Regions from separate parts of the Streptococcus sp. IMAU 99161 genome, predicted to be linked through region 1. Evidence: predicted binding sites of a transcription regulator. Region 1 holds the regulator's gene; the other holds the start of a gene.
What was found. The regulator HrcA, encoded in region 1, represses chaperone genes, less so after heat shock. The targets are predictions, from matches to a motif close to TTAGCACTCNNNNNNNNNGAGTGCTAA.
Positions count from the first base shown of each region.

Region 2: the regulator HrcA is predicted to act here: its motif matches at 1,477-1,503, upstream of groES (co-chaperone GroES).

Region 1 is NZ_JAAPAW010000013.1:20,067-27,520, reverse strand. It holds gene dnaJ (molecular chaperone DnaJ) at 1-422, opposite strand, end outside; gene dnaK (molecular chaperone DnaK) at 951-2,774, opposite strand; gene grpE (nucleotide exchange factor GrpE) at 3,030-3,569, opposite strand; gene hrcA (heat-inducible transcriptional repressor HrcA) at 3,576-4,610, opposite strand; gene HA044_RS08365 (D-alanyl-D-alanine carboxypeptidase family protein) at 4,778-5,545, opposite strand; gene HA044_RS08360 (histidine phosphatase family protein) at 5,538-6,236, opposite strand; gene HA044_RS08355 (histidine phosphatase family protein) at 6,357-7,046, opposite strand; gene HA044_RS08350 (PFL family protein) at 7,133-7,454, opposite strand, start outside.
Region 2 is NZ_JAAPAW010000009.1:44,595-52,048, reverse strand. It holds gene groL (chaperonin GroEL) at 1-1,150, opposite strand, end outside; gene groES (co-chaperone GroES) at 1,172-1,453, opposite strand; gene HA044_RS04740 (single-stranded DNA-binding protein) at 1,970-2,365, opposite strand; gene ytpR (YtpR family tRNA-binding protein) at 2,465-3,091, opposite strand; gene HA044_RS04730 (thioredoxin family protein) at 3,101-3,418, opposite strand; gene HA044_RS04725 (DUF4651 domain-containing protein) at 3,415-3,705, opposite strand; gene pepA (glutamyl aminopeptidase) at 3,849-4,913, shown strand; gene HA044_RS04715 (DUF1846 domain-containing protein) at 5,407-6,891, shown strand; gene folK (2-amino-4-hydroxy-6-hydroxymethyldihydropteridine diphosphokinase) at 7,224-7,454, opposite strand, start outside.

The DNA.
Region 1 (7,454 bases):
TACTTCACTTCTTTTTCAACACCAAAAATCGCTTCTTCAAACTTGAGATTGACGCGGTATTGGAGGTCATCCCCTTGACGAGGTGCATTTGGATTACGACTTGCACCGCCTCCAAAGAAGCTAGAGAAGATGTCTTCAAAGCCACCAAAACCAGCGCCATCAAAGCCACCAAAGCCACCAGCTCCACCACCGAAGCCACCATTGGCACCCGCAGCACCATATTGGTCATAAGCAGCTCGTTTTTGCTCGTCACTTAAAGTCTCATAAGCTTCTTGAACTTCCTTGTACTTTTCCTCAGCACCAGGTTCCTTGTTGATATCTGGGTGATATTTTTTAGATAATTTCCGATAGGCTTTCTTGATCTCATCTTGAGAAGCATTCTTTGAAACGCCCAAACGGTCATAAAATTCAGTATTGTTCATTTAAGATACCAAGACCGTAAAATTCGACTGAAAAATAGGAAATCTGACGCAGGAGCGATGCTCCTAGACAGATTTATCTTTTTTCCGAGAATTTAGGTCGGGTTCAATTCCTTTCTTTTATATTAAATCAGAATTTTTGGGAACCCGTGTTCAGTTGAGAACACTCTTTGTTCCTTTCTTTTATATTGCGAATCAAACCTCGATTTAGGTCGGGGCCGATTCCTTTCTTTCACATTGAGGAAGAAACCTCAGAGCTCGAGTTCAATCCCCCGAACGCTCTTTGTTCCTTTCTTTTATCGTTTCAAAACGGACCCAAAATATTGGTATCGTTTCTTTTTTACCGAAAAACAGAGGCTGGGTTGCAACCTCTGGATTTCTTTTTATCATTTACTAGTAAGGCTGAATTGAGTTTCAGCTTAAATCGAGCACGCCCTAACCTCTTGGTGAAACAGACAAATCTTTCTAGAAACTAAAGTTTCTGCGTCAGATTTCCTATTTTCACTGTGAGGTTTTAACGGGCTTTGCATCTTATTTTTCAGTAAACTCTCCATCTACGACGTCATCGCCTGCGTTTCCTGTTGCTTGTGCGCCTTCTGCTCCTGCTTGAGCTTGTTGGGCTGCTGCGGCTTGTTCGTAGAGTTTAACGGCAAGAGCTTGAGCTTTTTCGTTAAGAGCTTCCAATTTAGCTTTCATATCTTCAAGGTTACCTGATTCTTGAGCTTTCTTAAGATCATCCAATCCTGCTTGAGCAGCATCGCGTTCAGCATCGAATCCTTTACCTTCAGTTTCCTTGATTGTCTTTTCAGTCGCAAAGATCGCTTGGTCTACTTCATTACGAAGGTCTACTTCTTCTTTACGTTTCTTATCTGCTTCGGCATTTGCTTCGGCATCTTTCATCATTTTTTCAATTTCTTCATCTGTCAAACCTGAGTTTGATTGGATAACAATTGTTTGTTCTTTTTGAGTTCCAAGATCTTTGGCCTTAACAGATACGATACCGTTCTTGTCGATGTCGAATGTTACTTCAATTTGTGGGATACCACGAGGTGCAGCTGGGATATCTGTCAATTGGAAACGTCCAAGAGTCTTGTTATCTGCTGCCATTGGGCGTTCCCCTTGAAGAACGTGGATATCAACGGCTGGTTGGTTATCTGCTGCAGTTGAGAAGACTTGTGATTTAGATGTTGGAATAGTAGTGTTACGAGCGATGAGTTTTGTAAATACTCCACCCATTGTTTCGATACCAAGTGACAATGGAGTTACATCAAGAAGGACAACGTCTTTGACATCACCAGTGATGACACCACCTTGGATCGCAGCACCCATAGCAACCACTTCATCAGGGTTCACTGATTTGTTTGGTTCTTTACCAGTTTCAGCCTTCACAGCTTCTACAACAGCTGGGATACGAGTTGAACCACCAACAAGGATGACTTCATCAATTTCTGACAAGCTCAAGCCTGCATCTGAAAGAGCTTGACGAACTGGAGTTTTTGTACGATCTACGAGTTCACGAGTCAAATCGTCGAATTTAGCACGAGTCAAGGTCATTTCCAAGTGAAGAGGTCCAGCAGCGCCTGCAGTGATGAATGGCAAGCTGATTTGAGTTGAAGTGACACCAGAAAGGTCTTTCTTAGCTTTTTCAGCTGCATCTTTCAAACGTTGAAGCGCCATCTTGTCTGTTGACAAGTCGATACCGTTTTCTTTTTTGAATTCTTCAACCATGTAATCGATAATTTTTTGGTCAAAGTTATCACCACCGAGTTTGTTATCCCCTGCAGTTGCCAATACGTCGAAGACACCATCACCCAATTCAAGGATAGATACGTCGAATGTACCACCACCAAGGTCGAATACCAAGATTTTTTCTTCTTTATCTGTCTTATCCAAACCGTAAGCAAGGGCTGCTGCAGTTGGTTCGTTAACGATCCGTTCTACTTCAAGTCCAGCGATTTTACCAGCGTCTTTAGTTGCTTGACGTTGAGCATCATTGAAGTAAGCAGGAACTGTGATAACAGCTTTGGTTACTTTTTCACCAAGGTAATCTTCAGCGTAACCTTTCAAGTATTGAAGAATCATAGCTGAGATTTCTTGTGGTGTGTATTCTTTACCATTAGCAGAAACTTTTTCAGAAGTACCCATCTTAGATTTGATAGAGATGACTGTATCTGGATTTGTGACTGCTTGACGTTTTGCAGCGTCACCAACGATGATTTCACCATTTTTGAAGGATACTACTGAAGGTGTTGTGCGGTTCCCTTCTGGGTTTGCGATAATTTTTGATTCAGTTCCTTCAAGAACTGCTACTGCTGAGTTTGTTGTACCTAAGTCAATACCAATAATTTTAGACATATGTTTTTCTCCTTGTTGATTTTTCCTTTTTTTCTTTTTGATACTCTTCTTAAGTGGCGACGCCGTCAGAGCTTGACTTCGCCAATCTCTTTGACTAAACTTTGAGCCTAAGGTCTCAAAGTTTGCGAAAATAGCGCCACGGCGAAGAACATCGCCTTTGGTTCGCTTCGCTCACTATTAGTAAAGCTGAACCATTGTTTATCTTTCTTTCATAGTTTATTGTCGTTTCGGACAAGGTTTTTTAAGTTCTTTAGCCTAATTGTAGACAACTACCATAGCCGGTCTTAGGATGCGGTCATGGAGTTTGTAGCCTTTTTGGAAGACTTGTGCGATGGTGTCTGCCGGATGCTCGTCATCTGCAGGCATGGTTTGAATGGCCATATGGTAGTTGTGGTCAAAATCACCATCTGCTGCGATCTCTTCGATGCCTTCATCTTTTAAGGCATGTACCAAACTCTCTTGGACCATTTCCAAGCCCTTCTTCACATCATCTGTCAATCCTTCAACGGCAAGAGCACGTTCAAGGTTATCCAATGATGGCAAAATAGCTTTTGCCAAATCTTGGCTCCGGTATTTTTGTAAGAGTTGGCGTTCTTCGTTGGCCCGACGCTGGATATTTTGCATTTCTGCGTGAGCACGAAGGTATTTGTTTTCAAATTCATCTGCACGCGCTTGTGCTGCTTCCAATTCAGAAGGTTGCTTTTCTTCTTCGACAGTTTCTGTCGTCTCTACAACTTCCTCATCTTTCACGTCTTCTTTTTTGATTTCTTCTGTCAAGGCATACACCCCTTTCATTTGGTCTTAATTTACTTCATAATGGTTGCTGTTGAGGTAACGGTAGTAATCCGTCAACTTCATGACGAGGACTCGTCCGATAACATTGACGAGACTCACAACACGTCGGTAGTCCATCTCAACAGGACCGATCACATGCATCAGTGCGACTCCTCGATAAGGAATTAGGAACTTGTGGCTAATGACGGTCACATTTTTCAAGGCTGGATCTTTTGATTCTGCCACCAATACCTGAGTCAGTTGGTCTTCCGGAATCCCCGCTCTCAACTCGAGGGCTACGTGTTGGGAATTATCCAAGAACTGATAGGTTGAGAGATCGGCATAGCTTAACGATGAAACCTTTCCTTCAACGAAGACCAGCTCTTTAAATAATTGTGAGAAGATGTAATCAAAGAGATCCAATACATTGTCTGTCGTCTTGAAATAACGCTGTACGATCTGTGGAATCTCTGTTCGCAAGCGGTAGTGAATATCCAGGACCGTATTGCCAACAAAGCGTTCTCTCACCAACTGATGGAAGATTTCCAGATCAGTGGTCAAGAAATTCTTTGGAATGGCAAACTGAACGGTTACCGGCTTTGATTCATCTAAGGTCAAGACTGCTAGGGCATCATGACTCGATAATGGTACGATATCAAAACCTGTCAGACGCTGTCTGGTAGGCTCAACATCTTGGATCACGGCAGTGTAACCCGTCATCTGGGCTAACAACTTCGCGGTGGCATCCAAGATATCTTCTAACCGAAAGGCTTCAAAATCAAAGCCTTTCACCACTTGGTAGATGTCTTGCTCATCAATCAACTCTAGATCCAGCGAGTTCTGAACAAAATATTGAAAACCTGCTCGGCTTGGCATTCGACCGCTAGACGTATGGGCCTTTTCTAGTAAACCTTGTTTTTCGAGAGCAGCCATGTCGTTACGAATCGTCGCACTACTGGATTGAATCATATCCTGAAGAGCTTTAGAACCAACCGGTTCGTGGGTCTTGGTAAACATATCGATGACAAGATTTAAAATCTCATTTTGACGTTTTGTAACCATGACCTCACCTCTCTTTCACATTTAGCACTCGATACACTCAAGTGCTAAACCATGATTCTATTATACACCCATCCAGAAGAAAGTCAAGAGAAAAAACTAAAAAATTAGCACTCTTTTTGAAAGAGTGCTAAAAATCATTCTTCAGACCTAGAAAGGGCCATTTCTTGCTACTTACCGTCTTTTTTTAAAAGTTGGATGTATTCTTCTAAGACCAGATTGTGGGCCTGCATATAGCGAGCGGACTCCACTCCGACATAACGGAAATGCCAATTTTCAAAATTCACACCCGTAATGTTGCTCTTGCCATCTGGATAGCGAAGGACAAAGCCATATTGCGGTGCAATCGCAGCAAGCTGTAGACCTAACTCATCGCTTTGCCCCGCCTCTACACTCATATCAATCGCAAGTCCTGTCTGGTGCTCACTAGCACCTGGAACCTGTACTTGGGTTTGCACTTGTTTTTCGGCTTCTTCTTGCGAAAGACCGTTAGCTTTCAACTGATTGACACGTTCATTATAGAGTTTGGTTTGATCAGCCACGCTACGATAACCGGATATCAAGGTCTCTTGTGGTGCGATTTTTCGAGCAGCTTCTAAAAATTGTCGGGTTGGATCCACAATCCGACTATCCACTTTGATAGCATCGACATCCGTCAACTGTGGGTTCAGCTCAGGCTTGACATTTTCACGATTGACCAAGATCAACTGCCAATCTTTTGTCGAGACAGCTGGTAGATCGGATCGTTTTTTCTTGGTTGAAGATGGAGTCGTTACAGCTCCTTTTTTAGGCTTCCAAAACACAAGCCCTGAAAAGAGGCTTGGATTAGCCATATAGGCACCAATTCCTGCTCCAATAACCACCAAGAGAAGCAGACTCACTAAGTAAGGCCACCATTTCTTGCGCTTTTTTCGTGCTCGCTTGAACTTCTTACTCATGCCCCTCCTCTAGGACCTGCGCTCCTACCTGACGATAGGAGAGATCGCCAACTTTTTTGATGGTGAAGGTCCCCTCTTCATATTCCACGACCGTGACACTTCCATTGTCAAGAACCAATTCCTCTACAGCTTTTGGATCGATCAAGTAAATTAAGGTCGTAATGGTCATACCGTGGCTGACCACAATGGCATTGCCACCGCCTGCTGCTTCTAAGTCCTTGGCAATCGCTTCAAAGCCTTCTTTGATCCGTTTGCTTAATTTTTCCCAGGATTCTGCCCAGCCTGTAGTGTCCACTTCGACAATGCCTTCAGCCATTTCCATCAGACTTAGTTTTCTAAAATCATCGATTTGAAAAACCCGAGGGAGAACACCAAAAAAGAGGTCTCCATCATAGGCACCATCAAAGCTACCAAAGCACCACTCACGGATACGCTTATCATAGCGATAAGGGATCTTACCGGTCAGTTCCATCTCTTCAAGGATGATGCCCATACTTTGAATCGCACGGCCAGAATCACTCGAAACGGCTTGATCAAAGTCAATTCCAGCCTTTTTCAGGCCAATTCCTAGTTCTTGAATGCCCCGTTCTCCTTCTTGTGTCAGGGGTGTATCCGACCACCCTTGGGCACGCCCCAAGGTATTAAACATAGTTTTTCCATGTCGGGCAATGTATAATCTGGTTTTTGTCATTGTATTCCTCCGTATTTGTCCACTTTATTATATCATGTTTTCCTATCAGACAGAAGGAAAGCTCTTACATTTTTCGCCTATACAGCATCCCACCATGAAAAATAGCCTTTTCCTGATCGTTTAGCCTTTCTGTATGGCTTCACCTATTTGTCGATAACTTGCATCTCCGATTGAGCGGACTGTAAATTGGCCATCTTCATATTCTAAGAGACTGACACTTCCGTTTGGTAGTGGCAGATTCAGATTGGCTTTTGCTTGCAACAAACAAATGAGGGTCTGAATCGTCCAGCTATGACTGACCACTAGGGCATTTCCACCCCCTTGCTCTTCTACTGCTTTGGCAATTGCGGTAAAACCTTCTAAAATTCGGTGGCTGACTGCTTCCCAAGTTTCAGCCCAGCCGGCTGTATCGACTTGGTAGATGCCATTGACCAAATCTTCTAGAGAGAGGTCTTTATAATTGGTGATATGATACAAGCGCGGGATCACTCCATGAAAAAGCTCGCTTCCATAGGCTCCGTCAAAACTTCCAAAACACCATTCACGGATCCGCTTGTCAAACCGATGGGGAATCTGATCTTTCAATCCCAACTCATCGAGAATAATGCCCATGGTCTGAATGGCGCGTCCAGAATCACTGGAATAAGCATGAGTGAAGTCCAAGCCGGACTCACGTAGCCCAATTCCCAAAGCTTGAATCCCTCGCTCTCCTTCTGGTGTTAATGGGGTATCAGACCACCCTTGGGCTCGCCCCATTGTGTTAAACATGGTTTTTCCATGACGGATAACATATAAATTTGTCTTAGCCATTCTGCTCTCCTTTGTACAATGAAAAAAGTCTGGAGTTTCCTCTTCACAGACCTTTTCATTCTTCTATCTATTATACTAAATTTCTTTTAGTTTTTAAAGCTATGCACAGGTGCTGGAATTTGACCACCACGGGCAATAAAGTCAGCTGATGAGGCCTTGTTCACCTTCATTACCGGAGCATAACCAAGCAGGCCACCCAATTCCAACATATCGCCTTCCTGACCATAAGGGATAATCCGGACTGCTGTTGTTTTTTGGTTAATGACCCCGATGGCTGCTTCGTCGGCAATCATGGCCGCAATGGTCGTAGCTGGAGTATCAGCTGGGATGGCAATCATATCCAGACCGACCGAACAGATGGCTGTCATAGCTTCCAATTTTTCCAGATTGATATGGCCTGATTGGACC
Region 2 (7,454 bases), on a different contig from region 1:
CTGTCGCAGCACCGACCTTGATCACGGCAACACCGCCAGACAATTTAGCCAAACGTTCTTGTAATTTTTCACGGTCAAATTCAGATGTTGTGGTTTCGATTTGAGACTTGATGACAGCGACACGGTTGGCAATCGCTTCTGGGTTACCAGAACCTTCGACAATCACAGTGCTATCTTTGTCAACAGTGACTTTCGCTGCTTGACCAAGAGCTTCGATGGTTGCATCCTTCAATTCCAAGCCGAGGTCTTCTGTGATCACTGTACCACCTGTGAGGATCGCAATATCTTCTAGCATCGCCTTGCGACGATCTCCAAAGCCTGGTGCCTTGACAGCGACAACATTGAAGGTACCACGAATCTTGTTCAAAACAAGTGTTGGGAGAGCTTCTCCATCGACATCATCTGCGATAATCAAGAGTGGACGGCTACTTTGAAGAATACTTTCCAACAATGGCAAGATTTCTTGGATGTTTGAAATTTTCTTGTCCGTAATCAAAATGTATGGATTTTCAAGGTCAGCCACCATTTTTTCATTGTCCGTCACCATGTATTGAGAAAGGTAACCACGGTCAAACTGCATACCTTCTACGACTTCCAGTTCTGTTTCCATTCCACGGGATTCTTCAATGGTGATGACCCCATCTTTACCAACTTTTTCCATGGCTTCGGAGATATATTCACCGACTTTTTCAGAACGTGAAGACACAGCAGCGACTTGAGCAATGGCTTCTTTGCTGGATACGGGGATCGCATTGTTTTTCAAAGCTTCTACTGCTGTTGCAACAGCGGTCTCAATCCCACGGCGGATGCCGATTGGGTTGGCCCCTGCTGTGACGTTTTTAATCCCTTCACGGACGATGGCTTGGGTCAAGACCGTTGCGGTTGTTGTACCGTCACCTGCGATATCATTGGTCTTAGAAGCCACTTCTGACACCAATTTGGCACCCATATTTTCAAAATGGTCTTCCAATTCGATTTCTTTTGCGATGGTGACCCCATCGTTTGTGATCAATGGTGAACCAAAGGATTTTTCAAGGACTACATTGCGTCCTTTAGGGCCTAAGGTGACTTTGACTGTATCTGCTAAAATATCGACACCACGGACCATGGCAGAACGTGCGTCTGATGAAAATTGAATATCTTTTGCCATTTTTCTTACCTCTTTCTTCTCTTACTCTACAATTGCAAGAATATTTGATGTGCCAACGAGGGTGTAGGTTTCATCCCCATCTTTGACTTCAATGCCTGCATGGCTTTCGATCAAGACCTGATCTCCTGCTTTTACACTTGGTGCGATCAACTCACCGGTAAAGGTACGAGCTCCTTCACCAACAGCAACAACTGTAGCGGTTTTCGTTTCGGCCTTGCTCGCTCCTGCGAGGACAAAACCTCCAACAGTCTGTTCTTTTTCTTCTACTTTTAAGACCACGCGGTCTCCTAATGGTTTTAACATTGTCGTTCCTCCATACTTGTATTTTAGCACTCTAGTCATTCAAGTGCTAACCTATGTTTCTATTGTATCACTTGGTCAGAAATAGTCAAGAAAAAAACACCTCAAATAAAGCAGAGAATCTTCAAGTTCGAAAAGGGCAAAAAACGATTCCATTTCCCCTATCCTTGGGAATTTACCAAGCTTTCTCTAAGACTAAAAAAGAGAGAGTGGGACAGAAATCGGTCATTCGTTAGAATTCGATTTCGTCGTCCCATCTCCGCACAGCTTCAACAGTCTGAGAGACTGTTGAAGGTTGCAGATAAAGGAAACATAGTTTCCGTCAACATAGGGCATCTTTGAAGCTTAAAAAGCGAACAAAGACTTAGGATACTTGCTTCGCAAGTTCTATCCGTCACCTCAAAGCAGTGCTTTGAGCACTCAACCACTGCGTCTTGCTCGACAATCCAAAAACAATTAAGAGGCTAGAACTTTTGTCCCAGCCTCATTCCACCCACAAAGCCTGATGGTTCGATCTTTCTAGAAAGGTAAATCTTCCTCTTCAAGGATGACATCAGCTAGATCTCCTGTCCCACCATTTTCACGCATCGCTCGTTGAGCCCGGCTCTCGAGCAACTGGAAGCTCTGACAGAGGACTTCTGTCACATACTGCATAACCCCATTTTTCTCATAGCGACGGGTACGGATCTCTCCATCCAAAGAGATCAAGCTGCCTTTACTGGCATAACTAGCCATGGTTTCGGCCAATTTCCCCCAGACAACGACATTGACAAAATCGGTTTCCCGCTCTCCATTTTGATCCTTGTAACGGCGATTGACCGCCACGGTCACTCGAGCAACCGATTTATCTGTGCTGGTTTTATGCAATTCTGGAGCCGCTACTAGGCGACCGATTAAAATAACTTTATTATACATCATTTACCTCCTATCTATTTATTCGAAAAAATCTTCAAAAATGGAGGTGCTCCCATAAAAAAATTCTAGGACTGCAAGCATCCTAGAATCTTCTTATTTTTATCCGTGCCAGTGACGAGCAGGATCAAAAGGTGTTCCTGCCACTTCTGCGTCATCTAATTCAATAATACCTCGTTTTTGAGGAGCATTTGGCAAGTGCAATTCGCGAGGACTGCACATCATGCCATAACTTTTTTCACCACGAAGGGCACCTGGGAAAATCAAGCTGCCATCTGGCATCATGGCACCTGGAAGAGCGACAATGGTCTTGAGACCGACACGCGCATTTGGAGCTCCTGCCACGATCTGAACTGTCTTATCCGGCCCAACTGCTACTTGACAGATATTCAAGTGGTCACTATCTGGATGGGCTACCATTTCAAGGATTTCTCCCACCACAAATTTTGGTTCGCGGTCATTGACCAAGCGTTCTGCAAAGCCTTCGCTTTCCAACTCTTGGTTCAACCGATCTACTTGCTCATCTGTCAAAAAGACTTGGCCATTGCCTTCGATGACGAAGAAAGACAAGGCATCAAAGATATTCCAGGCAACCGTTTCTTGCTTGTCCTCACGGTAAACGCGAGCCACCTTTCCTTTTCTTTCAACAGCGAGCTTTGCTTCTCCACTATTTTTCAAGGTCAGCATCAAGACATCGCCGACTTGTTCTTTGTTGTATGTTACAATCATCATTTTCTCCTATTTTAATCCTGCTAAGAAGGTCGTAATCTGCGCTTTGGTTTTTCGATCACGATTGACAAACCGTCCGATTTCCTTGTCCTTTTCCAGTACGACCAGACTCGGAATTCCGTACACATTCCAGACTTTCGCCAGATCCATATAAGCATCTCGGTCAATCAAAATAAAGGTAAATTCAGGGTTTTCCGCCACAATTTCCGGCAAAAAAGGTTGGAGATAGCGACAATCCCCACACCAATCTGCTGAAAAGACAAAGACTTTCTTGCCTTCTTGCTCTATATAAGAAGCAATTTCTTCTAGAGAATTTGGTGTGATCATAGTTTTTCCTCTTCATACTGCAAGAGACCGTCCTCGTAGACAAAGCGGTAATGGCGCTCATCCTCAAAGATAACGCCCCCTACTAAACGCTCTTCACTCGACTCATAAAGTTCCACATACAGGGTCGCAATCGTCCCCATGGCTTCCATCTGCTCCCGTACTTCTGCGACCAACTCTTCTTGGGTACGAAGGCGCTTTTGATCTTTGGCAATTTTATAAACACCAGCCGCAAGAGCTCCGGCACTTGCGACAGCCAGACTAGATAAAATAATTTTTTTTGCTTTCATAGTGCCTATTGTAACACAAAATCAGCAAGGGGACAATGGTCGAGCTAGGGTTTCCTCCTGGATCTCCAGCAGAAACACCTCTCCCGTGAGGCTACCATCCTCGCCAAAAAAATGATAAAATAGCATCAGAAAGAAGGTAACCTATGACTAATTTATTTTCTAAAATCAAAGAAGTAACTGAAATTCCCGCTATCTCAGGCCATGAAGCCCCTGTACGGGACTATTTGCGCCAACAATTGACCCCTCATGTGGATGAGATCGTGACCGATGGTCTCGGTGGAATCTTTGGGGTCAGACACTCAACAGCGAGTGATGCCCCTCGCGTCCAAGTCGCTGCCCACATGGATGAAGTTGGTTTTATGATCAGCGAAATCAAAGCTGACGGGACTTTCCGTGTGGTGCCAATCGGGGGTTGGAACCCGATGGTCGTCAGCAGCCAACGTTTCAAACTCTTGACACGCGATGGCCGTGAATACCCTGCCATTTCTGGATCTGTCCCTCCACATTTGACACGTGGTGCGGGCGGTCCAACCGTTCCTGCTATTGGGGACATTGTCTTTGATGCTGGATTTAGCAACCAAGCTGAGGCTGAAAGCTATGGCGTCCATCCTGGGGACACCTTGGTGCCAGACAGCTCTGCTATTCTCACAGCAAATGGTAAAAATGTGATCTCTAAAGCATGGGATAACCGCTACGGCGTCTTGATGGTCAGCGAATTGGCCAAGAATCTCTCTGGTCAAGACTTGAACAATGAACTCTATGTCGGAGCCAATGTTCAAGAAGAAGTGGGACTTCGTGGTGCCCATACCTCTACCACTAAATTTGATCCGGAAGTCTTCCTTGCTGTCGATTGTTCCCCAGCTGCTGATATCTTTGGAGGCCAAGGTGCTATTGGCGAAGGAACCCTGATCCGATTCTATGATCCTGGTCACATCCTTTTGCCTAATATGAAAGATTTCTTACTCACAACTGCTGAAGAAGCCGGCATCAAATACCAATATTACTGCGGTAAAGGTGGAACCGACGCTGGTGCCGCACACTTGAAGAATGGTGGAGTGCCATCCACTACCATCGGTGTCTGTGCCCGCTACATCCACTCTCACCAAACCCTCTATGCTATGGATGATTTCTTGCAAGCCCAAGCCTTCTTACAAGCCTTGGTCAAGAAATTGGATCGCGCAACAGTTGATGTGATCAAACACTATTAAGAGCATTGATCACGAGGCCCCGTAAGAGGCTTTCAGATCGAAGATAAAATCCTCTTAAAACCTTCCTTAGGTGAGTACGGACGTTAGGTGAAATTATCCAGTGGATGATTTCAGCGATCCAGGAAGTTCCATAACTTATTTTTGGACCCTTCGCTTTTCATTTTTTTGGCTCAGGCTAAAACAGTTTCCCAAACTGTTTTACTCCCAAAACTCCCGAGTGCTAGAAACAGTAGTGTTTCTAGCACTTTTCTCACAGCGGAAAGTTTAAGTGCCCCCTGCAATGACCTTAATAGACTACCTCATTTTATTTGTTTATCATTACTTAGGTTATTTTATGTAAAAAATATGCCTGAACAATCAAATTCTATGATGTCTAATCTCTTCTATGGAAAGCGACAGAGAATAGTTTGTCTTCCATCTGTTTTCTGATATAATATGAAAGAATGAATGTTTCGTGTAGGGAGCAGGCTCCCCTTATTTACAGGAGATTTAGATGAAAAAACAAGCTTTTAGTTCTGAAAAGTATTTGAATTTGCAACGTAACCACATTATCGAGCGGATCAATCAATTCGATGGCAAGCTCTACCTTGAATTTGGTGGTAAGATGTTAGAAGACTTCCACGCTGCTCGTGTCCTCCCTGGATACGAACCAGACAATAAGATCAAGCTGCTCCAAGAATTGCGCGACCAGGTGGAAATTGTCATTGCCATCAACGCCAACAACATTGAGCACTCAAAAGCCCGTGGAGATCTTGGGATTTCTTATGACCAAGAAGTGCTGCGCTTGATCGATAAATTCAACGAATTAGGGATCTTTGTAGGCTCGGTCGTGATCACGCAATATGCGGGACAAGCCGCAGCGGACGCCTTTCGTAAGCAACTGGATAAAAGTGGGATCACTTCTTATCTACACTATCCGATCAAGGGCTACCCAACCGATATGGACCACATCATCTCTCCTGAGGGGATGGGGAAAAATGACTACATCAAGACCAGCCGCAATTTGGTCGTTGTGACAGCTCCTGGACCTGGTTCTGGTAAGCTCGCAACTTGTATGTCCAATATGTACCATGACCAATTGAATGGCATCAAATCTGGTTATGCTAAGTTTGAAACCTTCCCAGTATGGAACCTTCCCTTGCACCACCCAGTCAACTTGGCCTATGAAGCAGCGACTGCCGATCTAGACGATGTCAATATGATCGATCCCTTCCACCTCCAAACCTACGGGGAAACAACGGTCAACTACAACCGCGATATCGAAATCTTCCCTGTCTTGAAGCGCATGTTGGAACGGATCTTGGGAACCTCCCCTTACGCTTCTCCGACAGACATGGGTGTCAACATGGTTGGCTTTGCCATTGTGGACAATGATGCTGCGATTGAAGCTTCCCAACAAGAAATCATCCGTCGCTATTACCAAACCATCTTGGATGTCAAGGCAGAACGTGTCAGTGAAGGAGCTGTGAAAAAGATTGAGCTCTTGATGAATGATTTGGGCATTACGCCAAATGATCGGAAAGTGACCGTCCTTGCCCGTCAAAAAGAAGAAGAAACAGGCGAGCCAGCCTTGGCACTTGAATTGCCAAATGGCGAGATGGTCACCGGAAAAACATCTGATCTCTTTGGTCCAACCGCAGCCCTCTTGATCAATGCCATTAAGAAATTGGCTCACATTGGCAAAGAAACTAAGTTGATCGAGCCAGAGTACGTACAACCGATCCAAGGCTTGAAGATCAATCATTTAGGCAGTCGCAACCCTCGCCTTCACTCAAATGAGATCCTCATTGCCCTTGCTATTACGGCCATGAGCAATGAAGACGCTAAGCTTGCTATGCAAGAATTAGGCAAGTTGAAAGGCAGCGAAGCCCATTCAACCGTTATGCTGACAGACGAAGACAAGAACGTCCTACGCAAGCTCGGTATCCACGTCACCATGGATCCCGTCTACCAATACGATCGCTTGTATCGTAAATAAAGCAAGACAAACAAAAACAATCCCGTTCGAGGGATTGTTGAGAGTGTATATAGACGAATCTTTAATAAAATCTAATCAATTCTTTAAAAATTATACTCGTTATAGTTATTCAATCATATTCTGAAACTTTCCGCTGTGAGAAAAGTGCCTGAAACGACTCAGTTTCAGGCACTCGGAATGATTGAGACCACAGGCTCAATCATTAGTCTTGGAACTTCGTAGAAGTTCGCAGACGTCCGTACTCACCTAAGGAAAGTTTTTTAAGAAGTCTTTGTCTTCAATTTGAACAATCCCTCGAACAGGGATTGTTTTTTTGATGCAAAGAAGAGAGACTATTTGACAGCATCCCATAATTGGCGAATGGGCTTTCTTTGAACAGGATCCACAAAATGAGGGGCAATTTCGTTCAAAGATTCTAGGACAAAGGCGCGCTCTGCCACATAAGGATGCGGCAAGATCAAGCTCGGGCTGTAACAAATGGTGTCCTCCATATACAGCAGATCTAAGTCGATCACACGTGGCCCCCACTTGATCTCACGGACACGACCCATTTCCTGCTCGAT